One region of the Caballeronia sp. 11_S32 genome, then DNA from elsewhere that is predicted to be linked to it. Evidence: riboswitches for the same ligand, from Rfam matches in the RefSeq annotation. Region 1 holds a riboswitch; the other holds the start of a gene.

What was found. A riboswitch is a leader RNA that binds a small molecule or an ion and turns the genes downstream of it on or off. The one in region 1 is predicted to bind glycine.
Region 2: it holds a riboswitch for glycine, as region 1 does, so the genes downstream of both, AC1Z32_RS37890 (D-amino acid dehydrogenase) here and gcvT (glycine cleavage system aminomethyltransferase GcvT) in region 1, are expected to answer to the same signal.

Annotation. Positions count from the first base shown of each region.
Region 1 covers NZ_JBXOWH010000003.1:304,574-320,041, reverse strand. The annotation lists gene AC1Z32_RS13080 (diguanylate cyclase domain-containing protein) at 1-990, opposite strand, end outside; gene AC1Z32_RS13075 (Rieske 2Fe-2S domain-containing protein) at 1,182-2,210, shown strand; tRNA gene AC1Z32_RS13070 (tRNA-Arg) at 2,478-2,553, opposite strand; gene AC1Z32_RS13065 (c-type cytochrome) at 2,868-3,785, shown strand; gene AC1Z32_RS13060 (UvrD-helicase domain-containing protein) at 3,855-5,942, opposite strand; gene AC1Z32_RS13055 (oxidoreductase) at 6,084-7,127, shown strand; glycine riboswitch at 7,417-7,527, shown strand; glycine riboswitch at 7,539-7,671, shown strand; gene gcvT (glycine cleavage system aminomethyltransferase GcvT) at 7,788-8,912, shown strand; gene gcvH (glycine cleavage system protein GcvH) at 8,976-9,356, shown strand; gene gcvP (aminomethyl-transferring glycine dehydrogenase) at 9,421-12,348, shown strand; gene AC1Z32_RS13035 (alginate lyase family protein) at 12,462-13,562, shown strand; gene AC1Z32_RS13030 (L-serine ammonia-lyase) at 13,633-15,021, shown strand; gene AC1Z32_RS13025 (DUF7946 domain-containing protein) at 15,180-15,468, shown strand, end outside.
Region 2 covers NZ_JBXOWH010000005.1:730,374-745,841, reverse strand. The annotation lists gene AC1Z32_RS37940 (substrate-binding periplasmic protein) at 49-807, shown strand; gene AC1Z32_RS37935 (amino acid ABC transporter permease) at 844-1,503, shown strand; gene AC1Z32_RS37930 (amino acid ABC transporter ATP-binding protein) at 1,500-2,243, shown strand; gene AC1Z32_RS37925 (NAD(P)/FAD-dependent oxidoreductase) at 2,240-3,538, shown strand; gene AC1Z32_RS37920 (NAD(P)/FAD-dependent oxidoreductase) at 3,570-4,838, shown strand; gene betA (choline dehydrogenase) at 4,881-6,572, opposite strand; gene AC1Z32_RS37910 (purine-cytosine permease family protein) at 6,622-8,151, opposite strand; gene AC1Z32_RS37905 (aldehyde dehydrogenase family protein) at 8,198-9,706, opposite strand; gene speB (agmatinase) at 9,790-10,764, opposite strand; gene AC1Z32_RS37895 (LysR family transcriptional regulator) at 10,866-11,840, shown strand; glycine riboswitch at 11,907-12,000, shown strand; glycine riboswitch at 12,004-12,105, shown strand; gene AC1Z32_RS37890 (D-amino acid dehydrogenase) at 12,175-13,428, shown strand; gene AC1Z32_RS37885 (hypothetical protein) at 13,530-13,760, opposite strand; gene AC1Z32_RS37880 (hypothetical protein) at 13,771-14,772, opposite strand; gene AC1Z32_RS37875 (fatty acid--CoA ligase) at 15,155-15,468, shown strand, end outside.

The DNA of each region.
Region 1 (15,468 bases):
GCCGGATTGATGCGCGGCCGTCGCGCTGGAAAGCAGGCATGCGCCGATGCTCGCCGAGACCGACACCGGCCGCTCCTGCACCGAGGTGATCGCGGCGAGCACCGAGTGAATGCTGTCGGCCATCGCGAGCACCGCGGCGGGATCGCGCACCTGATGCGCGAGCACGACGAACTCGTCGCCGCCCAGACGCGCGATGGTATCGGTCTTGCGCATGCGCTTGCCGAGCGATTGCGCGAAGGCCTGCAGCAGCATGTCGCCGACGGCGTGGCCGTAGGTGTCGTTCACTTCCTTGAAGCCGTCGAGATCGATGAGGAGGAGCGCGGTGGCGCTGTCGCCATCGGCTTCGGGCGCGGACATCGCGCGATCGACGATCTGCTCCAGCGCATAACGGTTCGACAGGCCGGTGAGCGGATCGGTCGATGCCTGACGCGCGAGATCCCGATTCGCGTTGCCGAGCCGGTCGACGAGCACGCTCAGATACACCGATGCGCCCAGCACGCTCAGGCCCAGCCCGATAGCGGCGGGGATATTCGCATGCCACCACGGCTGCCAGAGCGCGAGCGCCACGACGATGACGAGCGCCGTCGCGCATGAAACGGCGAGCGTGCGCTTGCCATAGCGGCATCCCGAGCCGATCAGAAACCAGAACATCACCCAGATGAGCGGCAGCCCGATGGCGCCGCCCGCGGCGAGCGCGAGCCCGAGCAGCGTCTGATCGGCGATGGTCGTCGCCGTGAGACGCTTCACCGAAGGCGAGCGCATGCGGCTGACGATCAAGAGCGTGACGGCGCCATAAGACACGTACAGCGCGACAATGCGCATGACCATCGATGCATCGTGCGACGGATGGAGCCACGCGTAGATGCCGTATGCCAGAAGAACCGCCGCACCCATCCAGACCCGCAGCGTGGCCTGCTCGCGTTCGGGATTCCGGTGCTCGGACCATGCGAAGGCATAAGCCCGGCGTGCCGGTTGATGCGCCTGCTCCATACTGAACCCCTGGATGGTGATTTCTTTCTTTTATCTTGCTGTTATGTACTGCGGCCCCGTCGCATGGCATCGGTGGGATGGAGTGGCATCGAATTGCACCGAGCGAGCGATCCGCTATTTTGCAACGTTTTGCGAAGACGCTGTGTTTCGTGTAAGAACGGCTTTCGAACGACTTTTTCCGATTCACCGTGATGCGCGACGAATCTTCCTCAGCCTCATTAACGGCCGAATGGCTGCCGGTCTGTAATAGCGACGACGTGCCGGAGGGCGGGGCGCGCGGGTTCATCGTCGCCGATGAGCGGATCGTCGTGTGGCGCGACAGCGTCGGCGCGGCGCACGTGTGGCGCGATTACTGTCCGCATCGGGGCGCGCAGTTGTCGCTCGGGCACGTGATGCGCGATCAGATCGTGTGTCCGTATCACGGATGGCGTTATGACATCGAGGGACAGTGTTTGCGGATTCCGTCGAATCCGTCGCTGCGTCCATCGAAGCGTGTCTGCACGACGACGTACGTCAGCGAGGAGAAGTACGGCGTTATCTGGATGTGCTTCGGCGAGCCTGCTCATGCGCTCGATTTTTTTCCCGAAGCCGCGATTCCCGGCGGCCGGCGCATCAATCTCGCGCCGCAGATGGTGAGGTCATCGGCGCCGCGCGTCGTCGAGAATTTTCTGGACATGGCGCACTTTTCGTTCGTGCACGAGGGCATTCTCGGCGAAGACGCGCATACGGAAGTGCCTGACTATGAAGTCCTTGTGACCGATGGAGGGCTGGAGGCGCGGCAGTGCCGATACTGGCAGCCCGCGGGCATTCCGGGGCAAGGCGGCGGCGCGATGATCGAGTATGTGTATCGCGTGAAGCGGCCGATGATTGCGACGCTCACGAAGATGGCGGGCGGTGGCCTGGGGGCGTTGCATATCATGCTGGCGGCATCGCCCGTGACGCAGACGGAGACGCGGGCGTGGCTCGTTTCCATCCACGAGGATGACACGACGCATTCCGATCAGGAGCTTTATGACTTCAACATGGAGATCCTGACGCAGGACACGCCGATCGTGGAGTCGCAGTGGCCTCGATGCCTGCCGCTCGATCTCGATGCGGAGTTGCATCAGCGCTGTGACCGGATGGCGGTGGCTTATCGCAGGTGGCTGGCGGGGATGGGGTTCGGGTGGGGGACGGTGCTTCGTGCGGCGCCGACCTCGGCTCTTTCTGGCAATCGTTGATCCAGGCGGATAGTCATATCGCGACGGCCACATTCGTTGATTCGGACTGCGGAATCGCTTGAGGATGTAAGCACCGTTTATCAGCACTGCCGTAGGCAGATCCCGTCTCGTGACGTGAAAACGCCCAAGGGTTCGGCGCGTCCTGGATAGGTGGACGGCGTACTGCCAAGGGGAACGACAGGAATATTATTCGAACCGGCGGATGGATGAGTCCGACAACACAACTGCGCGTGCTGGTTGTTGCCGATTTAGTTGAAGCGGAATTCTTGGCGCGCCCGGCTGGGATCGAACCAGCAACCCCTGCCTTCGGAGGGCAGTACTCTATCCATTGAGCTACGGGCGCATCGGAGAAGGGCTTGCGGGGGAAAGACACACGCCGAAAGTCGGCTGCAAGGCCCATGCGAATCCGAGAGGATACCTGTTTTCCATGACTTCGTCCATCGCACGGGGTCGAACGCGCCCGCGCGACAAGACGCCGGAAGCCTCACACGATTCGGGTAAACGCCCGCTCCGCCGCGCCGGCCACCCCGCGCCGACAGTTAAGCGTTCCGTCTATAATCGACCGTGCCTTTCCCCAAGGCGCGCCCAAGCGCAATGCGGTAGCTGTCACGCTGTCACTGAACCGACTCACACCAAAAAACGGGAGACGAGACAAGCATGAGCGAAGCACCCCACGGAGCCCCGATCAAGACACCCGGCCAACTCATCGCCGCGGTCATCGCGGGATTCGGCATCCCGGTCGCCATCATCATCCTGCTGGCCGTCTACGTGAACAATGCGACGCGCACCGGCGCCGGCACCGATCTCGAATCCTCGGTCAAGGAGCGCATCGCGCCCGCCGCGCAGGTCGATATCCGCGACGCCAACGCGCCGCGCGTCTACAAGACAGGCGAGGAAGTCTATAAAGCGGTGTGCTCGGCCTGTCACGCGGCAGGCACCGCAGGCGCGCCCAAGTTCGGCGATGCCGGCGCATGGGGCACGCGCATCGGCGAAGGTTACGACACGCTCCTGCACAACGCGCTCAACGGCAAGGGCGCGATGCCCGCGCGCGGCGGCACCAGCCCCGACGATTACAGCGACTTCGAAATCGCGCGCGCTGTCGTCTATATGGCGAACGGCAGCGGCGGCAAGCTCGCCGAACCCGCGCAACCCGCGCCGGGCGCGGCGGCCAGCGCGGGCGCATCGGCGCCGGCAGCGAGTGCCGGAGGCGCATCGGCCCCGGCGGGCGCGAGTTCGAACGAAAACGCGCAGGCCGCCGCCGCCGTGGCGGCGCTCGCATCCGTGCCGCAAACCGCATCGGCGGCGCCGGCAGCGGGCGCGCAAAGCGCCGACGCAGCCCAGGCCGGCAAGGCGCTCTACGAGCAGGTCTGCCAGGCATGTCACGCGGCCGGCGTGCTCAATGCGCCGAAGTTCGGCGACAAGGCCGCATGGGCGCCGCGCCTCAAGGAGCCGATGGACACCGTCTACAACTACGCGTTGCACGGCAAGGGTGCGATGCCGCCGAAGGGCGGATCGAACGCACCGGATGCGGATGTGAAGGCGGCCGTCGATTACATGGTCAACGCGGCAAAGTAACGCTCGAGCCGAAACAAAAAACCCTGCGTCGTCGTGGCGCAGGGTTTTCTTATTTGAAGCGCAAAGAGATCAACTCTTCTGCAACATCGCCTTGAGCATCGCCATGCGATCCTTCGGCGACAAGGGCGCTTCTTCCTTCGTCGGCGGCGGCGCATCGTCGAGCAGCATCTCGGGGATGAAGCGCGACGGCTCGCACACCACCGTCTCCCGCGCGCGTTTGCGCTTCTTGCACCAGTTCAGATGCAGGCTGCGCTGCGCCCGCGTGATCGCCACATACATCAGCCGGCGCTCTTCCTCGATGCGCGAATCGTCGATGGGCGCGTCGTCGTCCGAGCCGCCGCGATGCGGCATGATGCCTTCCTCGACGCCCACCAGAAACACGTGCGGATACTCCAGCCCCTTCGATGCGTGCACGGTCGACAGCCGCACCGCGTCCGGATCTTCCTCCTTGCCTTCGAGCATCGACATCAGCGCGACCGTCTGGATCAGGCCGAGCAGGTTCTTGCCTTCATCGGCGAAACCGTCGGCGGTGTCGTAGCCGGTCTGTTCCGTTCCGGGCGCGGCCTCCGGTTTCGTGCCCTTGCGCTTGAGCCATTCGAGGAACTCGAGCACGTTCTGCCACTTGGACTGCGCCTGACGCTCGTCGTACGCGTCGTAGAGATACGACTCGTAATGGATGGCTTCCATCATGTCGTCGAGCACTTCGGTCGCGGGATCGCGCGCGGCGCGGTCCGACAATCGACGGATCCATTCGCAGAACGTGCGCAGCGGCTCGACCTGCCGCGCCGACAGCCGCGCCTCGATGCCGCCCATGAACACCGCCTCGAACAGCGACACCTTCGCCGCGCCCGCGAACGCGCCGAGCGCTTCGAGCGTCGTGTTGCCGACACCGCGCCGCGGCGTCGTGATCGCGCGGATGAACGCGGGATCGTCGTCGGGATTCGCAATCAGACGCAGATACGCGATGAGGTCCTTGATCTCGGCCTTGTCGAAGAACGACTGCCCGCCCGACAGCACATACGGAATGCGCTCGCGCCGCAAAACCTGCTCGAAGATGCGCGCCTGAAAGTTGCCGCGATAAAGAATCGCGTAATCGCGAAACTGGGTGCGCCGCTCGAACTTGTGCGCCGACAGCCGGAACACGACGGATTCCGCCTCGTGCTCCTCGTCGTTGCAGCCGGTGACGGTGATCGTGTCGCCCATGCCGTGCTCGGACCACAGCTTTTTCTCGAACAGCTTCGGATTGTTCGCGATGACGTTGTTCGCCGCCGTCAGAATCCGCACCGTCGAGCGATAGTTCTGCTCCAGCTTGATGACGTGCAGCTTCGGGAAATCCTTGCCGAGCTGCGCGAGGTTTTCGATGGTCGCGCCGCGCCAGCCGTAGATCGCCTGATCGTCATCGCCCACGGCGGTGAACGCCGCGCGCGGGCCGGCCAGCAGCTTCACCAGTTCGTACTGGCACGCGTTCGTGTCCTGATATTCGTCGATCAGCAGATAACGCAGGCGGTTCTGCCACTTCTCGCGAATCTGCTCGTTCTCCGCGAAAAGCTGCGCGGGGCGCAGGATCAGATCGTCGAAATCGAGCGCCTGATACGCGTGCAGCGTGGCCGCATAGCTGCGATAGACGATCGCCGCCTGATGCTCGTCCTCGTTGCTCGCGAGCACGGAGGCCTGATCGGGCGACACCATCGCGTTCTTCCACAGCGAAATGATCGACTGGATCTTGCGGATCAAACCCTTGTCGGTCGTGCCGAGCTGCTCCTGAACCATGCCGAAGCAGTCGTCCGAATCCATGATGGAGAACTGCGGCTTCAGTCCGACGTGCTCCGCTTCCTGCCGCATGATCTGCACGCCGAGCGAATGGAATGTGCAGATCGTCAACTGATTGACGGGAATCTTGCGGCCTTCCTTGCCGGGCGTCGTGAGCGTCTTGCCTTCGAGCAGTTTCCCGGTGCGCTCGCGCATTTCGAGCGCGGCCTTGTTCGTGAAGGTGAGCGCGGCGATGTGCTTCGGCTCGAAGCCGCGTCCTTCGATCAGATGCGCGATCTTCTGCGTGATCACGCGCGTCTTGCCGCTGCCCGCGCCGGCGAGCACGAGACAGGGACCGTCGAGATAGCGCACGGCTTCGCTTTGCGCGGCGTTGAGACCTGCGGACATCGTATTGGGCTTGGATATCTGGCGCGCGCGGCGGACCGGCGCATGGAGGAGAGCGCGATGTTAACACGATAGAACCGGCGCGGTTCCGGCCCTCGTTCGTGCCACAATATCCGACCGAATTCACGACAGGACGATGCCCGCATGAACACAGCACTGAAAGTCGGCGTAATGGGGTACGGACTCGCCGGCGCGACGTTTCACGCGCCGGTCATAGAGCACTGCGGCCGCGCCGAAGTGACGGCTATCGCGACGAGCCAGGCCGAGCGCGCGCAGGCCGATTATCCGAACGCGCAGATTGTCGCGGATTTCGACGCGCTGCTCGCCGTCGACGGTCTCGAATGCGTCGTCATCGCGACGCCGAACGACACGCACTTCGATCTCGCGCATCGGGCGTTGTCGGCGGGAAAGCACGTGGTCGTCGACAAGCCGGTGACGCTCTCCGCGCGCGACGCCCGCACGCTCGCCGATCTCGCGCAGCAGAAAGGCCTGATCTTCGCGCCGTTCCACAATCGCCGCTGGGACGGCGATTTCATGACGGTGCGCGCGCTCGTCGAAAGCGGGCGGCTCGGGCGCATCACGCATTACGAATCGCATTTCGACCGCTTCCGCCCGAAAGTGCCGCAGCGCTGGCGCGAGGAGGCGGAGCGCGGCGGCGGGCTGCTGTTCGATCTGGGGCCGCATCTGATCGATCAGGCGCTGACGCTCTTCGGCGCGCCGCAGACGGTGACGGCGTTCGTGAAGGCGCACCGCGATCACGCGCACGCGCCGGACTACGTGCATCTCGTGCTCGGCTACGGCGACAAGGAAGTGATCCTGCACGCGAGCGCGCTCGCCGCGCTGGAACCGCCGCGCTTCGCGATTCATGGCACGCGCGGCAGTTATGTGAAGAACGGGCTCGATACTCAGGAAGATCAGCTGCGTTCGGGCATGCGGCCGGGCAATCCGGAGTTCGCGAAGAACCCGCCGGGCGTGCTGCGCGAAGTCGATGGCGACCTCGATCTGCGTCACGAATTCGCCACGAAGGACGGCGCATATATCGAGTTTTATCGGGCGCTGGCGGCGGCGATTCAGGATAGGAAGCCATTTCCGGTCTCGCCGCAGGACGCGGTCGATACGATGACGATCATCGAGCTGGCCATTCAGAGCGACGCCGAAGGGCGGCGCGTGCCGTTCGCGCGCCAGTGACGTCTATCGCCGGTGGATGCTTCCGGAGCGTCCACCGTGCACCGACACGCTTTCGCCCAACTACGTGACGCCATCGATGGTGAGGGTGGCCGGCATGCGGTCTGGGGAAAAGATGACGAATCGTCCAGCATACGCGCGCGATTGCGGCAAATTTCCCCGTATTTGAAACAAAGCGGTTCGATTCTTCGCCGCGCGGGCCCGTTCGGCTAAGCCGATACGGATCGATCGGACAGTCAATCGCTGCGGTCCGAATCCGTTTGACAACCCCAATTCGGTCGCGTAAATTCTGCCGCACGCGTCGGGAGAGCGCGTGGCCGCCGCTTGTCAGCACGACAGCGGACGCCGCGCCGCCGAAGGGGCATACCCGCAAACTCTCAGGCAAAAGGACCGACGGCGTCGAGGAAAGCAATTTCCTCGCACTCTGGAGAGCGGCAGCGGCTTCGTCGAACGAGCCAGTTGCCCACCGAAGGGGCGCGCGATGAACCGCGGCACGACCGTGCACGGTTCGCGCAATCTCTCAGGTACCGAGGACAGAGGGGTCACGCATCGCAACCGCCAGCCGGTATGCACCTTGCGCGCTGCAACGGCAGCGAGCGCAGGCGCATTCGGCAGGCAAAAGCGCGCTGCGTGGCCTTTTTTGTTTCGCGAACCGAGGCCCCGATGACTTCTCTTCAACACACGCCCTTGCACGCCGCTCACCTCGCGCTCAACGCGCGCATGGTCGACTTCGGCGGCTGGGACATGCCCGTCAACTACGGTTCGCAGATCGACGAGCACCGCGCCGTGCGCACGGATGCCGGCATGTTCGACGTTTCGCACATGCGCGTGGTCGATTTCGAGGGCGAAGCCGTCCGCGAATTCTTCAAGTACGCAATCGCCAATAACGTCGACAAGCTCACGACGCCGGGCAAGGCGCTCTACTCGTGCCTGCTCAACGGCGACGGCGGCGTCATCGACGATCTCATCGTTTACTACTTCTCCGAGACGAGCTTTCGCGTCGTCGTGAATGCGGGCACGGCGGAGAAGGACATCGCGTGGTTCGGGCAATTGAATGCCGAAGGCGAATTCAATCTGTCCATCACGCCGCGCCGCGATCTCGCGATCATCGCCGTGCAAGGCCCGAATGCGCGCGAAAAAGCCTGGCAAGTGCTGCCGGATACGCGTGCGCAAACGCAGGACATCAAGCCGTTCAATGCGGTCGTTTTTCCGTCGACGCAATTCGGCGAGCTGATGCTCGCCCGCACGGGCTACACGGGCGAGGACGGCTTCGAGATCGTCGTTCCGGCGACGCACGTGGAAGCGCTGTGGAACGCGCTCGCCGCCGTGGGCGTGAAGCCCGCGGGCCTCGGCGCGCGCGACACGCTGCGCCTCGAAGCCGGCATGAACCTCTACGGCCAGGACATGGACGAGAAGGTCTCGCCGCTCGACGCCGGCCTCGCATGGACCGTCGATCTGAAAGCGCCGCGCGATTTCGTCGGACGCTCGGCACTCGAGGCGCACGGCTCGAAGGCGAATTTCGTCGGACTCGTGCTCATCAAGGAAAACGGCAAGGCGGGCGGCGTGCTGCGCGCGCATCAGAAAGTCGTCACGCCGCACGGCGAGGGCGAAATCACGAGCGGCACGTTTTCGCCGTCGATGCAGGAATCGATCGCGTTCGCACGCGTCCCGACCGCTGTTGCCGTCGGGGACACGGTGCAGGTCGTCATCCGCGACAAGCAACTCCCCGCGCGCGTGGTAAAACTTCCGTTCGTGCGCAACGGCAAGGTTCTCGTCGAACTTTCATAAGCGCCGTCGCGCCCGTTCCCTCCTATCAAGAACCTCACGAAAGAACCACGCAAGGAGCATCCAATGAGCATCCCGGCCGATCTGAAATACACCGAATCGCACGAATGGGTCCGCACCGAATCCGACGGCACGCTGACCGTCGGCATCACCGATCACGCGCAGGAAGCGCTCGGTGACATCGTGTTCGTCGAGCTGCCGGCGGCGGGCAAGACCGTCGCGGCGGGCGATGCGATCGCCGTGATCGAATCGGTGAAGGCCGCATCCGATATCTACGCGCCGGTGTCGGGCGAGATCGTCGCCGCGAACGACTCGCTCACCGCGACGCCCGATCAGGTGAACGGCGCGCCGTACGAAAGCTGGCTCTTCAAGATCAAGCCGGCAGGCGACGCCTCTCTCGACAAGCTGCTCGACGCCGAAGGCTACGGCAAGTCGATCGGCGAATAACTCTCTCAATCGACGAAGGCGGTTCCTTCCCGCAACGAAGGTGCCGCCATTCGCAGGAATTCACATGAAGCTCGAACACCCGGATCGCCTGATGAACCGCACCTCCCTGTCACTCGCCGCGCTCGAATGCCACGATGCATTCGCCGAGCGGCACATCGGCCCCGACGAAGCAGACCAGCGCGCGATGCTCGACGCGCTCGGCTTCGCATCGCGCGCGGCCTTCATCGACGCGGTGATTCCTGAATCGATCCGCCGCAAGGAAACGCTGCCGCTCGGCGCGTTCACGCAGCCGAAGAGCGAGGCGGAAGCGCTCGCGTCGCTGCGCAAGCTCGCGGACGAGAACCTGGTGTTTCGGACTTATATCGGCCAGGGTTACTACGGCACGCACACGCCGGCCGTGATCCTGCGCAACGTGCTGGAAAATCCGGCGTGGTACACGGCATACACGCCGTATCAGCCGGAGATTTCGCAAGGGCGCCTCGAAGCGCTCCTGAACTTCCAGCAGATGGTGATGGACCTGACGGGCCTCGCGATGGCGAACGCGTCGCTGCTCGACGAAGCCACTGCCGCCGCTGAAGCAATGACGCTGCTGCAACGTGTCGGCAAGCCGAAGTCGAACGTCTTCTACGTCGCGGATGACGTGCTGCCGCAGACCATCGAAGTGGTGAAGACGCGCGCGAAGCCGGCGGGCATCGAGGTGAAGGTCGGCCCGGCCGCGGATGCCGCGAGCGCGAACGCGTTCGGCGTGCTGCTGCAATATCCCGGCGCGCAAGGCGACGTGCTCGACTATCGCGCCCTGACCGAAGCGATTCACGCGGCGGGCGGCCATGTCGTCGCGGCGGCGGATCTGCTCGCACTGACGCTCATCACGCCGCCGGGCGAATGGGGCGCGGATGTCGCGATCGGCAATACGCAGCGCTTTGGCGTGCCGGTCGGCTTCGGCGGCCCGCACGCGGCTTACATGGCCGTGCGCGATGAATTCAAGCGCCAGATGCCGGGTCGTCTCGTCGGCGTGACCGTCGATGCGCAAGGCAATTCCGCGCTGCGTCTCGCGCTGCAGACGCGCGAACAGCATATTCGCCGCGAAAAGGCGACGTCGAACGTCTGCACGGCGCAGGCGCTGCTCGCGATCATGGCGAGCATGTACGCCGTCTATCACGGCCCGCGCGGCCTGAAGACGATCGCATTGCGTGTGAACCGCGTCGCGTCGGTGTTCGCGGCGGGTCTGCGCAAGCTCGGCTACACGATCGCCAACGAAACGTTCTTCGATACGGTCACCATCGACAGCGGCTCGAACACGACCGCGCTGCATCAGGCCGCGCACGCCGCGCACATCAACCTGCGCCACGTGAGCGCGACGCAAGTTGGCGTATCGCTCGATGAAACCACCACGCGCGACGATCTGCTCAAGCTCTTCGCGCTGTTCGCAGAAGTGGCGGGCAAGACCGAAACCTTCGATATCGACGCGCTCGACCAGGCCGCGCCCGATTCGCTGCCGGCCGAACTGCATCGCACGAGCGAATACCTGACGCATCCGGTCTTCAACCGCCATCACTCCGAGCACGAAATGCTGCGCTATCTGCGCAGCCTCGCCGACAAGGACCTCGCGCTCGACCGCACGATGATCCCGCTCGGCTCCTGCACGATGAAGCTCAACGCGACCTCTGAAATGCTGCCGGTGACGTGGCCCGAGTTCGCGCAGATTCACCCGTTTGCGCCCGCCGAGCAGACACTCGGCTATCGCACGATGATCGATCAGCTCGAACAGATGCTGGTCGCGTGCACGGGTTACGCGGCGGTTTCCTTGCAGCCGAACGCCGGTTCGCAGGGCGAGTACGCGGGCCTGCTCATCATTCACGCGTATCACGAGTCGCGCGGCGAAGGACATCGCAATGTGTGTCTGATTCCGGCGTCCGCGCACGGCACGAATCCGGCGTCGGCGCAGATGGCGGCCATGCAGGTCGTCGTCGTCGCGTGCGATGCGAACGGCAACGTCGATATCGAAGACCTGAAGGCGAAGGCCGAAAAGCATTCGGCGAACCTCGCGGCGATCATGATCACGTATCCGTCCACGCACGGTGTGTTCGAGCGCAATGTCCGCGAAATCTGCGACATCGTGCATTCGCACGGCGGCCAGGTGTATGTCGACGGCGCGAACATGAACGCGATGGTCGGTCTCTGCGCGCCCGGCCAGTTCGGCGGCGACGTCTCGCATCTGAACTTGCACAAGACCTTCTGCATTCCGCACGGCGGCGGCGGACCGGGCGTTGGTCCGGTCGCGGTCGGCGCGCATCTGGCGAAGTTCCTGCCGAATCAGGTCTCCAGCGGCTACAAGCGCGACGAAGCGGGCATCGGCGCAGTGTCGTCGGCGCCGTACGGCTCGGCCGCGATCCTGCCGATCTCGTGGATGTACATCGCGATGATGGGCGCGCAAGGCCTCACCGCCGCCACTGAAAGCGCGATTCTCGCGGCGAACTATGTCGCCAAGCGCCTCGCGCCGCACTATCCGGTGCTGTACAGCGGCCCGGGCGGGCTTGTCGCGCACGAGTGCATTCTCGACGTGCGGCCGATCAAGGAATCGAGCGGCATCTCGGTGGACGACGTCGCGAAGCGCCTGATCGACTACGGCTTCCACGCGCCGACGATGAGCTTCCCCGTGCCGGGCACGCTGATGGTCGAACCGACGGAATCGGAATCGAAGGAAGAGCTCGACCGCTTCATCGACGCGATGATCGCGATCCGCGAGGAAATCCGCGCGGTGGAAGAAGGCCGCGCCGATCGCGAGGACAACGTGCTGAAGAACGCGCCGCACACGGCGGCCGTCGTCACTTCGGACGAGTGGACGCACAAGTACACGCGCGAAGCGGCGGCGTACCCGGTGAAGTCGCTCGTGACGCGCAAGTACTGGTCGCCGGTCGGCCGCGCGGACAACGCGTACGGCGATCGCAACCTGATGTGCTCGTGCGTGCCGATTTCCGACTACGCGGAATAAGGAAGCACGCCGCCCGGCAATGAAGGAAGCGTAAAGCATTGTCGGGCGGTATCGCGGCGCGCGTCAGACCGGCTAACATCTCACCCCGGACCAAAGCCAATCAAGGAGTTCGCATGGCGCGGAAGGTGCGAGAGGTGAACAAGAGCCGTTTCAGGACGCGCACGGCGCTGGCCGCGCTGTTGGCGTTCGGCATGTCATGCGCTCACGCGGCGATGAATTTCTGCGCCGCGCCCGCGATGCAGACGAGCGAACGCACCAACGCCGATCCCGGCGTGAAAGCGCTGGTGAAGATGGTGCAATCACACGTGAACGACCAGCCGAAGGCGCGCGCGAAGCTGCATACCGAGGGCACGCTGCCGCACGAAGGCATTTACGACGAGAGCGTCGAAGCGGAGAAAGACCTCGGCCTGATGCGCGATGCGGCGCTCGCGTGGCGAGCCACAGGCGACGAGCGCTATTTGCGGCTCGTCGACCGCTTCCTGTTCGCGTGGACGACCACTTACCAGCCGAGCTTCAACCCCATCGACGAGACGAACTTCGAATCGCTGATTCTCGCGTACGACCTCACGGCGAGCGCCTTGCCGGTGAAGACGCGCAATGCGGCGAACGCGTTCATCGCGAAGATGGTGAAAGGCTATATCGCCGATATGGACCAGCAACCGCGTCCGCTCACGGGCAATTATCGGAACAACTGGCAGAGCCATCGCGTGAAGCTGGTGGCGATGGGCGCGTTCACCATCGACGACCGCAAGCTCATCAACGCGGCGCAGCGGCTGTTCGTCGAGCATATCGGCGACAACATCGCGCCAGATGGATCAACAGTCGATTTCGCCGAACGCGATGCGCTGCGCTACGTCACCTACGATCTTCAACCGCTCGTGACGGCGGCGCTCGCCGCGCGACGGCATAACCGCAACTGGCTGCCGGAGCGCGCCCAGTCGGGCGCGACCCTTGCCGAAGCGCTCAACTGGCTCACGCCGTACGCGCTCGGCACGAAGACGCATAATGAGTTCGTGCGCTCGTCGGTGCCTTTCGACGCCAAGCGCCGCGAGGCCGGATTGCCGGGATTTTCGGGTCAATGGGATCCGAAGAACTCGGCGGAACTCTTTCATCTTGCGGCCCGTCTCGATGGCCGCTACGCGCCGGTCGCCTTGCGGCTCGCACCGACGCCGCCCGCGTGGCTCGCGGTGTGTCTGCCGCTGCCGGCGCGTTGATTCTTACGAGCAACTTTGTACGAGACCCGGGCAAGCGCTGAAGTGCCGATTCGGGTCGACAGGAGCAATCATGGCAGTCAGCGTATTCGACCTCTTCAAGATCGGCATCGGACCTTCGAGCTCGCACACCGTCGGACCGATGCGCGCGGCATTGATGTTCGCGCAAGGGCTCGAGCGCGACGGGCTGCTGGACTCGGCGGCATCGGTGAAATGCGAGCTGTACGGCTCGCTCGGCGCGACGGGCAAGGGCCACGGCACCGACCGCGGCGTGATGCTCGGCCTGATGGGCGACGCGCCCGATACCGTCGATGCATCGAGCATCGTTCCGCGCCTGGAGGCCGTGCGTAGCTCGAAGACGCTCGCGCTGCTCGGCACGCGCGATATTCCGTTCACGATCAAAGAGAACATCGCGTTCTATCGGCAGGCGTTGCCGGAGCATCCGAACGGCATGAAGCTGTATGCGTTCGATGCCAACGGCGCGTTGCTGCGCGAAGCGACGTATCTGTCGGTGGGCGGCGGCTTTGTCGTGACGGCGGGCGCGGCGAACACGGCGGTGCTGACGGCGCACGAGCAGTTGCCGTATCCGTTCCACACCGGCGACGAGCTGATGAAGATGTGCGCGGAATCGGGCAAATCCATCGCGCAGCTGATGTGGGAAAACGAGCGCGTCTGGCGCAGCGAGGATGAAATCCGCACCGGGCTTTTGCACATCTGGGATGTGATGCAGGACTGCGTCGCGCGTGGGTGCGGCATCAACAATCCGGACGCGGAAGGGCACTTGCCGGGGCCGTTTCAGGTCAAGCGCCGCGCGCCGCAGTTATACAAGGCGCTGGCGGGCAAGCCGGAGCACGCGCTGCGCGATCCGCTTTCGATGATCGACTGGATCAATCTCTATGCGATCGCCGTGAACGAAGAGAACGCTATCGGCGGGCGAGTCGTGACGGCGCCGACCAACGGCGCGGCGGGCATCATTCCGGCTGTGCTGCATTACTACGACCGGTTCGTGCCGGGATCGAACACGCAGGGCGTGATCGATTTTCTGCTGACTGCGGCGGCGATCGGCATTCTGTACAAGATGAATGCGTCCATCTCCGGCGCGGAAGTGGGATGTCAGGGCGAGGTGGGCGTTGCCTGTTCGATGGCGGCGGGCGCGTTGGCCGCCGTGCTCGGCGGGACGCCCGCGCAAGTCGAGAATGCCGCGGAGATCGGCATGGAGCATAACCTCGGGCTGACGTGCGATCCGGTCGGCGGGATGGTGCAGATTCCGTGCATCGAGCGCAACGCGATGGGATCGGTGAAGGCCGTCAACGCCGCGCGCATGGCGATGCGCGGCGATGGTTCGCACTATGTTTCGCTCGATTCGGTCATCAAGACCATGAGGGAGACCGGCGCGGATATGAAGACCAAATATAAAGAGACTTCGCGTGGCGGGCTGGCGGTGAATATTGTGGAGTGTTGAGGCGCTTATATCGGGCCGAGGGGCGGCGCAAGACGTCCATTCGGCCGATTACCGGCGTCGAATCCATTGCTTAGGATGACGACATTAGTCATCGAAGGGAACAAGCAATGGTTGAAGTCTTCGAAATCGCGAAGTGGCACTGTCTCTCCACCATCAGCGTGCGATACGAAGGCAACGATGCCGCATCGCATGAGATAGATCTGAATCAGCTTGGACAGTCCATTCAGGGCTTAGCACGCATCTTCGCGTTGTGCTCCAATGCCTTGCTGACGGGCGAACTCAACACGCATCTCGAAGCGCTCGATGTCCGTGTGGTTTGTTCTCCGGTCGCAGAACATCGGTGCTTCGAAGTTCTGGCAATGGTGAAAAGCATGGCGACTAGCAAGGAACTGTGGTCTGGCGCGTTCGGGGCCGTTCTTGCTGTCGTGGTTCAGTATGTATTCTCCC
Region 2 (15,468 bases), on a different contig from region 1:
GACGCGGCAAAAACGAGCCACGTCGCCAATCATCCAAAAGGGGATTCCATGTTGAAAAAACTGAATGTGTTGATGGCGGGCGTGTTGTGCGCCGCCTCGTTGTCGGTGGCGCACGCGGAGCTCGCGCCGTTGCGCGTCGGCGCAACGCCCACGGCTGTGCCGTTCAACTTCCTCGATCCGAAGACCAACACGCTGCGCGGCGCGATGATCGATATCGCCGACGCCGTCGGCAAGGAAGCGGGCTACAAGACGAACGTCGCGCCGATACCGTTCGCGTCGCTGGTGCCGTCGCTGCAGACGGACAAGATCGATCTGATTTCGTCGGCGTTCGCGAAGACGCCGCAGCGTGCGCAAGTCGTCGATTTCACGCAGATCGTCGTCGAATACGGCGAAGGCCTGATCGTGCCCGATGGCGACAAGACCAACTACACGAACTTGTCCGAACTGAAAGGCAAGACGGTCGGCGTGCAGATCGGCACGTTGTATGTCGATCCGCTGAAGGCCACGCCCGGCGTCAAGGAAGTGAAGATGTACGACACCATGGCCGATCTCGTGCGCGACGTGAAGCTGCATCGTCTCGATGCGGCCATCGGCGACGGTCCGGTCATCGCGTATCAGGTGCGTACGCAAGGTGTGAGCGGCGTGCGCTATGTCGACAGCTACAAGCCGTCCCTGCCGACGAACATCGCGCTGGCCGTGCGCAAGGGCGACGACGCGCATCGTACGCAGCTCGACGCCGCCATCACCAAGCTCAAGGCCGACGGCACCATCGACGCGATCCTGAAGAAGTGGAACGTCACTCATTAACCCGCAACGACTGATTGCGCAACGCAGGATACGCCGATGTTCGAATCATTCGCGAGCGATGCGATCGAATTCGCGCCCGTGCTCATGCAGGGCGTGCTGACGACCATCGCCATTACCGCCGCCGCGCTCGTGATCGCTACGCTGCTCGGCCTCTTCTGGGCGCTGTTGCGCGTGAGCGGCGTCGCAGCGCTCGCGCATGCGAGCCGCGTGCTGACGAATCTGCTGCGCGGCGTGCCGATCATTGTCATCTTGTTCTACATGTACTTCGTCATGCCGGAGATCGGCGTGGGTCTCACCGCGTTCCAGGCGGGTGCGCTGGGCCTCGGCATCGCGTATTCGTCGTATATGGCGGAGGTGTTTCGCGCGGGCATCGACGCCGTGGATTCCGGGCAGTACGAAGCGGCGCAATCCATCGGCATGTCGCGGCTCAAGCTGATGCGCCGCGTGGTGTTGCCGCAGGCGTTTCGCATCGCGCTGCCGCCGTATGGCAACAACGTCGTGATGATGCTGAAGGATTCGTCGCAGACCGCGGTCATCACGGTCGTCGAGTTGTCGATGCAAAGCAAGCTGATCGCATCGGCGACGTTCAAGAGCGCCACGATTTTCACGCTCGTCGCGCTGATCTACCTCGTGATGAGTTTGCCGATGATGTACGGCATCGGCCGGCTGGAACGGCGCTTCGGGAAAGGCAAATGATCAAGATCGAGAATCTTCGCAAATCATACGGCGCGCATGTCGTCCTGCAGGACATCAACGCGGAAATCAGGAAGGGCGAAGTCGTGTGTCTGATCGGGCCTTCGGGCTCGGGCAAGTCCACGCTTCTGCGCTGCATCAACGGACTGGAGCAACACGACGGCGGCCGCATCACGATCGATGGCGTTCCCGTCGATGCGAAAAGCCGTCAGATCAACGCGATCCGTCAACGCGTCTCGATGGTGTTTCAGCGTTTCAATCTGTTCCCGCATCGCACGGCGCTCGAAAACGTGATGGAAGGTCCCGTTCACGTGAAGGGCGAGAGCGTTGCGCGAGCCACGGAACGCGCGAAAGACCTGCTCGCGTCCGTCGGGCTCGCGGAAAAGACGCAGCATTATCCGCGTCAGTTGTCGGGCGGGCAGCAGCAGCGCGTTGCGATTGCGCGGGCGCTCGCCATGGAGCCCGAAGCGATTCTCTTCGATGAGCCCACGTCCGCGCTCGATCCCGAGCTCGTCGGCGAAGTGCTCTCGGTGATGCGCGCGCTCGCGGACAAAGGCATGACGATGGTCGTCGTCACGCACGAAATGGACTTCGCGCGCAGCGTGTCGGATCGCACGCTGTTTCTCGATGGCGGACGTATCGCCGAACAAGGGCCGTCGCGCGACGTGCTCACGCAGCCGAAGAACGAACGCGTGCGAGACTTCCTCAAGCGCGTCACGCACGCGGAGTCGCTCACATCATGAAGCGCGATGCATTCGAACCGGCCAGCACGCTCTGGTCGAGCACGGCGGCGGCGCGCAGTCCCGCGAAGACGCTCGGCGAAGACATCGAGGTCGATGTCGCCGTGATTGGCGGCGGCTTCACGGGTTTATCGGCGGCGTACCATCTCGCGGACTCCGGACGGCAGGTTGCGCTGTTCGAAGCGTTCGAAGTCGGGCATCGCGCATCGGGGCGAAACGGCGGACAGGTCGTGCCGGGCTTCAAGCCGACGCCAACCGCGCTCATCGATCGCTTCGGCCGCGATGTCGCCGGGCGGATGACGCGCTTCGCATACGGCAACGCCGACTATCTGTTCGATCTCGTCTCCGCGTTGCAGATCGATTGCGCCGCAACACGCACCGGCTGGATTCAGGGCGCGTTCTCGCAGGCGTCGGTCGGCTATCTCGAACGGCGCGCGCGTGAAATCAACGCGCACGGCGGCGATGTCGAATACCTCTGCGCCGACGCCATGTTCGAAGCAACCGGCTCGCGCTTCTGGCCCGCCGGTCTCGTCGAACGGCGGGCGGGCGCGGTGCATCCGCTCGCCTACGCGCGCGGACTCGCGCACGCGGCGTCCCGGCGCGGCGTCGCGTTCTACGAGCATTCGCCGGTCGACGGCATCCGCGAGCATCGCGGCGGCGGCGTCATGCTCGACGTCGGCAGCCATACGGTGCGCGCGAGGCGGGTCATCATCGCGACGGATGCTTATACCGGGCAGCTGTGGCCATCGGTGGCGCAATCGTATGTGACCGTCGCGAGCGCGCAGATCGCGACCGAGCCGTTGCCCGCGCCGCTGCAACAGGCGCTGATGCCACGCCGCGCGGGCATCTCCGAAACGCGCAAGATCACGTATTACTGCCGCATCGATCCGGAAGGCCGCTTCGTGATCGGCGGACGCGGACGCGCGGCGGATCACATCGATCCCGCGACGGAGCAGCAGCTTCGCGCCGCCGCCATCGCGCGCTTTCCGCAGCTCGAAGGCGTGCGCTGGGCGCATCGCTGGGCGTGCCGCGTCGGCATGACAGTCGATGATCTGCCGCGCGTGCACGAGCTCGCGCCGGGGATCTGGACGGCCTACGGTTATTGCGGACGTGGCGTTGCGATGGCGACCGCGCTCGGCCGCGTGCTGTCGGACGCGATCAACGGCGTGCCCGCCGGCGAGCTCGATTTTCCGGTGACGCCGGTGAGCCGCATTCCGTTTTATCCCGCGCGCCAGCTCGGCGCCGCGCTCGCGATCAGCTGGTACAGGCTGCGCGATGCGCTCGGTCATCCCGCGTGAAGCGCGGCGTCCATCGCACTCGAAACAGGACATGAACACAATGGCAGAGGCGCTCGATCCGGTGGATGTGGCCATCGTCGGCGGCGGAATCATCGGCGTCAGCACGGCTTACTGGCTCGCGAAAGCGGGCGTGCGCACGGCGCTCTTCGAGAAAGGCACGCTCGCGTGCGAGCAGTCGTCGCGCAATTGGGGATGGGTGCGCACGCTGTCGCGCGACATGCCCGAAGTGCCGCTCGCGCTGCTCGCCAATCGCCGCTGGCGCGAGATTCAGGAGCGGGTCGACGTGGGTTATCGGCAGAACGGTTTGTTGTATCTGCAGGAGAACGAGCGCGATGCGAGCGATCACGCGCGCTGGTTCGAAAGCGCGAAGATCTACGGCGCGAAGGCCGAATTCCTGACCAAGCGCGCGGCGCAGCAGTTGTTGCCGCAAAGCGCGCGGGCGTGGACAGGTGCGATGCACAGCACGAGTTGCGGCGTCGCCGAACCGACGCAAGCGACGGCCGGCATCGCGGCGCTCGCGCGTCAGGCCGGCGCGGCGATCGTCGAAAATTGCGCGGTGCGCGGCATCGAAAGCAGCGCGGGACGCGTGAGCGCGGTCGTCACGGAGACGGGCCGCGTGCGTGCGCAGAACGTGCTGGTCGCGGCGGGCGCGTGGTCGCGTCTGTTTTGCGGCAACTTCGGCGTTGAGTTTCCGCAACTGAAGGTGCGCGGCTCGGTGCTGCGCACGGCGCCGTTCGACGCGGGCATGTCGGTGTCGATCAACGCCAAGGACTTCACGTGCCGCAAGCGCGCGGACGGCGGCTATACGGTTTCGCAGTTTTCCGCGTCGCTCGGCGAACTCGTTCCGGACAGCTTCCGGTTGATGAACAAGTTCATTCGTCCGTGGATCGCGAACCGGTCGATCGTGCGCGTGCGCCTGAACCAGCGCTTCGTCGAGGAATGGAAGATCCCGCGGCGCTTTCCGTCCGATCGCGAATCGCCGTTCGAGCGCTGCCGGATGCTCGATCCGCTGCCGTACGCGAAGGGCATCGATCAGGCGTGGACGCGGCTGCGGGAAAGCTTTCCGGTGTTCAAGGGCGCGCGCATCGCGCAATCGTGGGGCGGCTACATCGATGTGACGCCCGATGCCATGCCGGTCATCGGGCCGCTTCACGATGTTCCGGGGCTTTATCTGGCGTCGGGTTTTTCGGGGCACGGCTTCGGCATCGGCCCGGCGGTCGGTGAGTGCGTCGCGGCGCTGATCCGCGGCGACACACCGCCGGTCGATCTCGAGCCATTCCGTCTCGCCCGATACGCGTGAGACGCGGCAGGCGCCGGTTCGGCCGGCGCCCGTTCTGACCGTTCACACGTGATGCAGCTTGCGTTTCGGCTCACTGGTGCGCTGCCGTGTTTCCCAGCCCTCCGCAAGCCCCACTTCCGCGTGCGAAGGGTCGAGCGTCCGGACGCCTTTGACCAGGTCGGCGGCGCGTTCCGCCAGCATGATCGTGGGCGCGTTCAGGTTGCCGTTCGGCTCGGTCGGGAAGACGGACGAGTCGATCACGCGCAGCCCTTCCATGCCGCGCACGCGCAGTTCGGAGTCCACCACCGCCATCGCGTCTTCGCCCATCCGGCACGAACCGCACGGGTGCATCGTGCTTTCCAGGTTTGCCCGGACGAAGGCGTCGATCTCATCGTCCGTCTGAACGTCCGGCCCCGGCGCAAGCTCGACATCGCGGAATGCGTCCATCGCCGGCTGCCCGATGATTTCCCGCGTGAGGCGCACGCAGCGCCGGAATCCCTCGCGGTCTTCCTCGCGTTCCAGATAGTTGAAGCGGATCTCGGGGTGCACGTAAGGGTCCGCGGCGTTCAGGCGCACGTAGCCCCGGCTCTTCGGCTTGTTGGGCCCGGTGAGCACCATGAAGCCATGCCCCTTGAGCGGCTTGTCGCCGTCATAACGCATCGCGGCAGGCAGGAAATGGAACTGGATGTCCGGCCACCGCAGGCCCGCTTCCGAGCGAATGAAGCCGCCCGCTTCGAAATGATTGCTGGCGCCGAGCCCGTCCTTGAACAGCAGCCAGCGCAGCCCGATCATGAACTTGCTGAACGGGTCCATCTTGCTGTTGAGCGAGACCGGCTGCTTGCACGCGTACTGGATGTAGATCTCGGCGTGATCCTGCAGGCTTTCTCCGACACCCGGCAGGTCGTGCAGTACTTCGACGCCCGCGCGGCGCAGCACTTCCGCTGGTCCGATGCCCGAGCGTTGCAGCAGATGAGGCGAGCCGATCGGCCCCGACGAGATCAGCACTTCGGCGCGGCAGCGCGCGGTATGGGTAACGCCGCCCTGATCGTAGACGACGCCGACCGCGCGCTTGCCTTCGATCAGCACCCGGCGTGTCATCGCATTGGTCACGACATGCAGGTTGGGCCGGGTCATCGCCGGTCGCAGATAGGCATTGGCGGTGGACCAGCGCACGCCGTCCTTGACGGTCATGTGCATCGCGCCGAAGCCTTCCTGCATGTGGCCGTTGCAATCGTCCGTCTTGATGTAGCCTGCCTGCGCGCCTGCTTCGACCCATGCGCCGTAAAGCGGATTGCGCATGTTGTTGCCGTTGTTCGTCGACAAGGGTCCGTTCCCGCCGCGGTACTCATCGCCGCCGAACTTGTAGTTCTCCGCGCGCCGGAAATACGGCAGGCAGTTCGCGTAGCCCCAGCCGCGCGCGCCGAGCGATTCCCATTCGTCGAAGTCGTATGCGTGGCCGCGAATATAGACAAGGCCGTTGATCGACGACGACCCGCCCAGCACCTTGCCGCGCGGACAATGCAGCTGGCGTCCGTCGAGATGAGGTTCCGGCGCGGTTTCGTACTTCCAGTTGTACTTCTTCGTGTTCATCGGCATCGAGAAGGCGCTCGGCATCTGAATGATGATGCTGCGATCGCTGCCGCCATACTCCAGCACCAGCACGCGCACTGAGGGGTCTTCGGTGAGCCGGTTGGCCAGCACGCATCCGGCCGAACCCGCGCCGACGATGATGTAATCGTATTGATCGGTGGACATATCGTTTCCTGATCTCTTGCTGTTTCGCATTCGTGGATGACGCGCCGGGTTAGAAGCGCTTGTCGCCTGTCGTGTACTGGGGCAGCGTCCTTTCGATGTGGTCGATCACCGCCTCTTCCTTTCGCATGTCGAGCGAGCGTGCGAGCACGAAGTACGCGATGCCCGAGACGAGCAGCCCGACCAGCCATGCGAGATCGACACTGCCGATTGCCCGTGCGAGCGGACCGACATAGACCGCGTCCTGACCATCGAAGATGCAGAAGAAGGGGATCATCGCCGCGAAGCCGATCGCATAGGAAATCAGGCCGCGCCCGCCCCACGCGCCGTACACGCTGTCGTGCGGCATGAAGAAGTGCGGGATCGCATAGCGGCCCTTGCGGACGAAGAAATAGTCGGTGAGGTTGACCGCCGTCCACGGCACGAGGAAGTACAGCATCACGACGAGATAGATGTTCAGCACCGACAAACCCTTGCCCGACGTGTAGATGCTCAACGCCACGCCGAGCTGCAGGCACACGACGAAGAGCACCGCGATGATGCGTGTCCTGGCCGTCGGACGGATCTTCCTGAACGAATCGACCCCGGTGATGGCCGTCAGCTTCGCGCTATAGATGTTCATCGCGATGACAGGCAGGAACGCGAGAATCGTGACGCCGACGACCACGCTGCCGAGTCCCGGCGCGAGATCGCTGCCGACCTGGTTGAGCGCGACGAGCACATCGCTCGCATGCAGGTGATCCGCGAGCCAGCCGCCGACGGCGATCATCCACGCGCCCGACAGCGACGCGCCCACGAACACCGCCGCGATCAGCTTGCTGCCCGAGGTGTTCTTCGGCAGATAGCGCGAGTAGTCGGACACATAGGGCGCGTAGGCGATGTTGTAGCTCGCGGCCGCCGCGAACTGGGCGATGAATCCCGTCCAGTTGAAGCCGAGCGGTGCCGGCGCGCTTGCACCCGCGGCCAGGGCCGGCGCCGGGACGTCATGAACCCAGTGCATCAGGACCGCGAGAGTCACGAGCCCGTACAGCGGCAGCGACAGATAAAGCGCCCACTTGAAGCTGCGGTGCATCCAGTCGTGGCCGAGCACGGCAAGAATCGACGCGGGCACGGTGACCGCGAGCGCGATCCTGAACGGATCCCAGCCGAACAGCGTCTTGAGGCCCTGCATCATCAACACGAGATTGACGATGTTGAAGCCCGCGAAGACGAACAACGTCGCGAACAGCACCAGAATCACGCCGCGATAGCCGAACTGCGCGCGCGACTGGATCATCTGCGGCAAGCCGAGATGCGGACCCTGCGAGCCGTGAAACGCCATGAACAGCGTCCCGAACATGATGCCGAGCGTGCCGGCGACCGTCGTCCACCACGACGTGAGACCGACGCTCGGTCCGACGAAGCCGATCGTCATCGTGAAGAAGGTGAAGTTGCCGAGGAACCAGAAAGGTCCCTGACGGGACAGCCGGTCCGTTCGCTCGTGCTCGGGAATGAAGTCGATCGAATGACCTTCTATCGCCCCGTGCTCGCTCGTCGCCGCCGAATTCGCGCTTGCGTGCGCGGCGCTTTCATATGATTTCATCGCGTACCTCGATCAGTAAGCTGATGCCGTAAGAGGGGAGGGGCGCTCAGTGCAGCGTGATCCAGACGGCTTTCGTCTCCGTCAGGTGGTCGAGCTGCTCCATCCCGAGGTCCTTGCCGAAGCCCGATTCCTTGAATCCGCCGAACGGCATCGCCGGGTCGATCGTGCTGTGCGCGTTCACGTAGACGCTGCCCGCGCGCAGTTGCGGCACGAGCGTGTGGATGCGATTCACATCGTTCGAGTAGATGGCCGCGGCGAGACCGTAGGGCGAGTCGTTCGCGAGCTGCACGGCTTCGTTGAGGTCGTCGAAGGGCGATGTCACGAGCACGGGTCCGAAGATCTCTTCGCGGACGATCTTCATCGAGTTGCGGCAATGCGCGAAGATCGCGGGCTCGACGAAGTAACCGGCTTCTTCGCGCCTGCGTCCGCCGTAGACGAGCTCCGCGCCTTCGCGCCGTCCCGTATCGATATACGCGCTCACGCGTTCCTTCTGCAGCGCCGATACCAGCGGGCCGATGAAGCAGTCGGGATCGAGGCCCGGCGCGATCTTCAGCGTGCGCGTGTAGTCGATGAGCGCGGCGAGAAAGCGGTCGTGGATCTTGCGCTGCGCATACACGCGCGTGCCGGCGTCGCACACCTGCCCGGAGTTGAAGAACATGCCGTTCGCGACGGCGCGCGCGGCGGCGTCGATGTCCGCATCGTCGAGCACGAGCACCGGCGATTTGCCGCCCAGCTCCAGCGTCACGCGGCGGATATCGTGCACGGCCGCCTGTCCCACGTTGCGGCCTACGTCGGTCGAGCCGGTGAAGGTGAGCTTGTCGATGCCGGGATGACGCGCGAGCGCCGCGCCGATCACGGCGCCGCGTCCCGTCACGACATTGACGACGCCTTCCGGAATGCCGGCCTCCTGCACGAGCTCGGCAAAGCGCAGCGTCGACAGCGACGTGAGTTCGGCCGGCTTGATGACCGCCGTGCAGCCCACGGCGAGCGCGGCCGCGAGCTTCCACGCCATCGTCTGCAGCGGAAAATTCCACGGCACGATGATGCCGACCACGCCGACCGGCTCCTTGCGCGTATAGGCGACATAGTCACCCGGAAGCGAAGGCTCGACGGTGCGCCCGTGCAGCTTCGAGGCCCAGCCGGCGAAGTAGCGGAACGTGTCGATGGTGCCCTGCACGTCGACATCGCGAGCCTGCGCGGCGGACTTGCCCATGTCGATCGATTCGATTTCCGCGAGCTCGGTCGCGTTGGCTTCGATCAGATCCGCGAGCCGATGCAGCATGCGCTCCCGTTCCAGCGGCTTGAGCTTGCGCCACGGGCCGCCGTCGAACTGCTTGCGCGCCGCGCGGACCGCACGGTCGAGATCGTCGGCGGTGGCGAGCGGAAGCTGCGTGATGACGCCGGTGGTCGACGGCTCGATCACATCGAGTGTCTCTCCCGCGCCGCCCGTCACCCACTCGCCGCCGATGAACATTTTCTGCGGCTTCTTCAAAAAGCGCGCGGTGGCCTCCTGAATGCCGAATCGCCCGAGGTAATCGCGAACAATGGTATCCAACGTCGTCTCCTGATTTATCCGGGGCTTCGTGATGTCGAGCCCCGTGAATGTCGATGTGAACCGTCCGGTTGCAGGCGCGCTTTTCAGCGCTTCGCCTTGCTGCGCTCGTGAAAGATGAAGCCGATGGAATTCATCAGCAGTTGAGCGGCGAGAATCGGCGTGACGCCGGCGGGGTCGTAGGCGGGCGCGACTTCGACGAGGTCCATTCCTACGATGTTTCCGCGGCTGCGCCGGGCGAGCGCCTGGATGATCTCGAGCACCTCGTAGTACTGGAAGCCGCCGTGGCTCGGCGTGCCCGTGCCGGGCGCGATGGAGGGGTCGAAACCGTCGATGTCGATGGTTATATAGTAGGCCGCGCCTTCGGGAATCCGCGCGAGAACGCCTTCCGTTCCGAGCCGGCGCACGTCGCGCACCGACAGGATCTCCGAGCCGGCACGGCGCGCCGCGTCATAGTCGTCACGGTTCGACGACGACACGTTGCGAATGCCGAGCTGCGTCATGCCGACGATATGCGCCATCTCGGATGCGCGCCGCAGCGGATTGCCGTGCCCGTAGCGCACGCCGTGACGCTCGTCCACGAAGTCCAGATGCGCGTCGAAGTGGATGATATGGATCGGTCCTTTTCCTTCGAACGCCTTGATTACCGGCGCGTGAATCGAATGGTCGCCGCCCAGCGTGATGGGCATCGCGCCGCACGCGAGAATCTTGCGCACGGCAAGCTCGATGTTCGCGTTGCTGCTCGCCATGTCGGTATGCACGATGTCGGCATCGCCCACGTCGACCATGCGCAACTGGTCGCGGCTCAGATACAGCACGTCGTCTTCGTGGTCGTAGGCGCCCGCATGGCCGAACGAAAACAGCGTCGACGCCTCGCGAATGCTGCGCGGCCCGAAGCGCGCGCCGGAGCGCCATTGCGTGCCCATGTCGTTCGGCGCGCCGAGGATCGCCACATCGGCGTCGATCCGGTTCCAGTCGAGGCACACCGGCGACTTCGCGAACGTGCAATGGCCGACGAACGGCAGGTTGAGTCGCCCGGATTCATAGCTGTTGCCCTGCATCTGCATCTCCTGTTCTGTCTGGGTGGACCGCAGGTTGAGCCTGCGCGTTGTTTTGAGAGACTATGGACAGGAGCGGCGGGCATGAAAATCACGAGTATCGGATGTTCATATCGGAATTTCCGAAGCAACGGCGCATGGAGGCGCGAACGATGACCCAGTTGCAGGACGTGGACCTCAAGCTGTTGCGGGTTTTCATGGCCGTGGTGCGATGCGGCGGCTTTTCCGCTGCGCAGGCGAGCCTGAACGTCAGCCAGTCGACGATCAGCGAGCAGATGACCACGCTCGAAACCCGGCTCGGGCTCAAGCTGTGCGAACGCGGGCGCAGCGGCTTCCGGCTGACCGAGCATGGCATCGCGACCTACGAAGCGGCGCAGCGGCTGCAGATCGCCGTGGAGGCGTTCTGCATGGATACCGACGCGCTCAAGAAGCACATTTCGGGAAAGCTCTACCTCGGGACCATCGACAACACGGTTTCCGACAAGACATCGCCGCTGCCGAATGCGCTGCAGAAGTTCGTGTCGCGGGGACACGATGTGCATGTGGACGTCTATGTGGGCTCGCCCGCCGAGCTGGAAGAGCGCGTGCTGGACGGCCGGCTCCATGTGGCGATCGGCCATTTTCCGATTCACGTGCCGGGCCTGAGCTACGACGAGCTTTATGTCGAACCGGACGGCCTCTATTGCGGCAAGGGCAATCCGCTCTATGGGCGCGCGTTCGATGCCGACGTGTCCTCGGAGATGATCGCCGAGAGCCGGATCGTCGCGCGGGGCTATTTCCAGCAGCACGATCTGCGCATGTTGAGCGCGAGCAAGGCGGCGGCCACCGTCGACAATGTCGAGGCGCAGGCGATCCTCATCCTGTCGGGCACGTATGTGGGATTTCTGCCCAATCACTACGCGCTGCGCTGGGTCGAGAGCGGCGACATGCGCCGGATCTGCGCGGAGCGCTATGGCGGCATCTGGCCGTTCTGCGCGATCACGCGGCGGGGCGCGGCCATGCCATCGATCCTGAAGGTATTCATGGCCGATCTGCAGGCGTGCCACGAGGCGTTGCGGCCGGCCTCGGCCGGGTCCTGACGCGCGGACTTCTCGCAAATAGCACTTGCGCGCGTTAATTCGTAACGTTATTGTGCGGATGTTCTCAAATGCAGCGCGGGAGAGACTGTCATCAGACGATGACGGCGCCGACGGAGCAACCGCCCCGGAAACTCTCAGGCCCAAGGACCGCGCCGCAGGAACGATCTGGAGAGAGGCGCGCTGCGCCCACCGAAGGGGATTTCCGGTCAGGGCGCCACACAAGGGCGGCCAGGCAGGATCGAAACTCTCAGGTACATGGACAGATGGGGCAGGAGCCGGACATGACGCATATCGCGTCGAGCCGGCACATGCTCAACACAATCTGGACCATGTCATGTCAAGAATCGCCATCATCGGCGCCGGGATCACCGGCGTCACGACCGCTTACGCCCTCGCTCGCCGCGGCTTCGACGTCACCGTTTTCGAACGTCATCGCTATGCGGCGATGGAAACGTCCTTTGCCAACGGCGGCCAGCTATCCGTCAGCAACGCGGAAGTCTGGAATCACACGGCCACCGTCGTGAAGGGACTGCGCTGGATGCTCACGCGCGATGCGCCCTTGCTCCTGAATCCGTCGCCTTCCTGGCACAAGTATTCATGGATGGGCGAGTTCCTCCGACAGATCGGGAACTACCGCGCAAACACCATCGAGACCGTGCGCCTGGCACTTGCGGCGCGCAACCATCTGTACGCGATCGCCGAGCGCGAGCATATCGACTTCGATCTGGAGCGCCGCGGCATTCTGCATGTCTATCGAAGCCAAAAGGACTACGATTCGGCCGCGAAGGTCAACGAGCTCCTGCGAGAAGGCGGACTCGACCGGCATGCGGTCGAAGCGGGCGAAATCAGCCGGATCGAGCCGGCATTGCGCGGCGAGTTTTACGGCGGCTTCTTCACGCCTTCGGATGCGACCGGCGACATCCACAAGTTCACGCGCGGGCTTGCGCAAGCGTGCGTGAAGCACGGGGTCGAGTTCAGCTACGACACGGAGATCGCATCGATCGACCAGACGCGCGATGGACGCTTCCATATCCGGACGCATGACGGCGACGGTGCGCCCGAAAGCGCGTTCGATCGCATCGTCGTGTGCGCCGGCGTGAGAAGCCGCGAGTTCGCGCGGATGCTCGGCGACCATGTGAACGTATATCCGGTGAAGGGCTATTCGATCACGGTATGCCTGGATGACGAGAAGAGCCGGCAGGCGGCCCCGTGGGTGAGCCTGCTCGACGACAAGGCGAAGATCGTGACGAGCCGCCTCGGGGCAGACCGGTTTCGCGTGGCCGGGACAGCGGAGATCAACGGGTTCAATCGCGATATCAGGGCCGATCGCATCGCGCCGCTCGTCGCGTGGACGCGTGAACTGTTCCCGGAGATGTCGACGGCGCGCGTGATTCCGTGGGCCGGCCTGCGTCCGATGTTGCCGAGCATGCTGCCGCGCGTCGGGCAGGGCAAGCGGGCCGGCGTCTACTACAACACGGGACACGGGCATCTCGGGTGGACGTTGTCGGCAGCGACGGCGGAGTCGATCGCGGATGCCATTTTGTTGGACTCGTCACAGTGCGCTGCGGGGTTGGCTCGCGCCGCATGAGGTGAAGCACGCGCGGTCTCGTGCAAGCGGGCCGCGCGTAATCGCCGCAGCGGCGGCAATGGCGGTGCTGGAAATTCAGCCTTCGATTCGAGCGACGGTTACTAAGAAGCCAAGTCGATGAGCGAATCGATCAATTCCTCGCCGCCCTCGATGTCTTCATTACCAACGAAACGACACACTTCCATATGACCGTCGTCGAATACATCGATTTCGATGCGCTGACCAACAACCGTCACTGAGACGAGGATGCTTTCCGGTCTATGGCGGCTGAGCGCATAGGCGACCCTCGCAGAATCGAGTTTTTGCAACAAGGTGAACAAGGGATGAGACATTGTCCGTTTCCTATTTTTTGAAGCGGTTATCGTTCAGGAGCTTGAGCGCCTTTCGTGCATCCTTGACGCCGTCGCGTGCGTCGGTCTGAATATCGTTATATGTCGAATCGAGATATTGACTCGGAAATTCGCGTAGCACAGAGCCTTTACATTCTATTGAAATGATGTCGCAAGCATACATGTCGCCGCGATGGGTTCCAGCGACATCGAACGCTTCGCTGTCGATACTGTCCGACTGATACTCGAACGGCTGCGCGTCGCCAGGCAACGAACCGCCGTCGCTACCGTCGGTATTACCGAATTTTCTGAGCGTGGCATCGCCTCCGCTGTCGTCGTCCGAACCCGCGCCGCCGAGCGCGGTTCCGGCGACCGCTTCCGTAGCGCCGAACCAATCGAAACCGCCAGTAATCGCCCCGCTGCTGCTGCCACCAAATATGCTGTTACCGTTGGCGAGCCTGTTATTTAGCACCATCTCCGCCGCATACCGAGAGGCAGCAAACGGACCTGTGAATCGGCCCGCTGGCGCACTCGCTCCGCCGGTACTCGCGGCGAAGGAAACGCCGCCACTATAGCGCGGCCAGTGCTGCGGTGCGTAGTGTTTGAAAACCCGCTGTCCACCGAGCCATGCGCGATCAATCGCGGGGACGATACGGCCATCACGCACGGCACGGCGCAGCAAGTGCGTGATGTCGTCGCCATCGAGCGGCATGTTCCAGCTCGACGCCCGCAGGGTATCGCGTATGAAGTCTGCGTAATACCTGAAGTCGGAGGACGCAGCGGTTCCGCGTCGGTCGATGTCAACGCTGAACAAGCGCTGAAAATCCTCCCTGTCCTGCTCGATTTGCTTCTGCCGGCCTTTCCTTTTCTCTTCTCGCTCTTCGAAAGACCGCGACGACCAGAAGCTGCCTTCCGTTTTCACTTCGCCGGCAGGCATCAAAGCGCATTGCCAGTCCCATCGCGACAGCGGCACGTATAGCGCGTTGTATGAATGCCCCCATTCGGGAAACGACATGTCACCTCCAGAATCTGAACAGAATTGCTCATCCTAATAGAGGGCAGTCGTTCGCTGATTGACGTGTCTCAAAACTGGACGCGATGCATATTCAACCGTCGAGAGCATGCACGGCTCACGCTTCCGTCAACGGACGGCGTTGCTCGAGCCGGTCTGTGCGGTGATGCCCCGCTTCGACCTCGTTTCGCCACCGTATCCGCAAGCGCTCGCCCTTCAAGGTCGCGGGCATAACCCATCACCGCCGCTCCCCCGCTCCCCCATTCAGGGGATAGTCCGCGCGCGCGTTCGCCCCGAAGATTCGCATACCGGGAGGACGCCACACGAACAAAAAAATTGATCCACGTCCCTCCCGCGGTTCATATCAGGATTAAAGGAGATTCCCATGCGGGACGACGTGAAGGCCGCCGAGCCTTCGGCCTACGCCTATCCATTGCTCATCAAGCAACTGCTGCACACGCCATTTACCCAGGCGCTCGATCAGGAGATCGTGTACCGCGGAACGATGCGGATGACTTACGCCACGCTGCGCGAGCGCATCGCGCGGCTCGCCAATGGCCTCGCAGGGCTCGGCGCGCAGCACGGCAGCACCGTCGCGGTGATGGACTGGGACAGTCACCGCTACCTCGAATGCTATTTCGCGGTTCCGATGATGGGCGCCATCCTGCAGACGGTCAACGTGCGTCTTTCGCACGACGA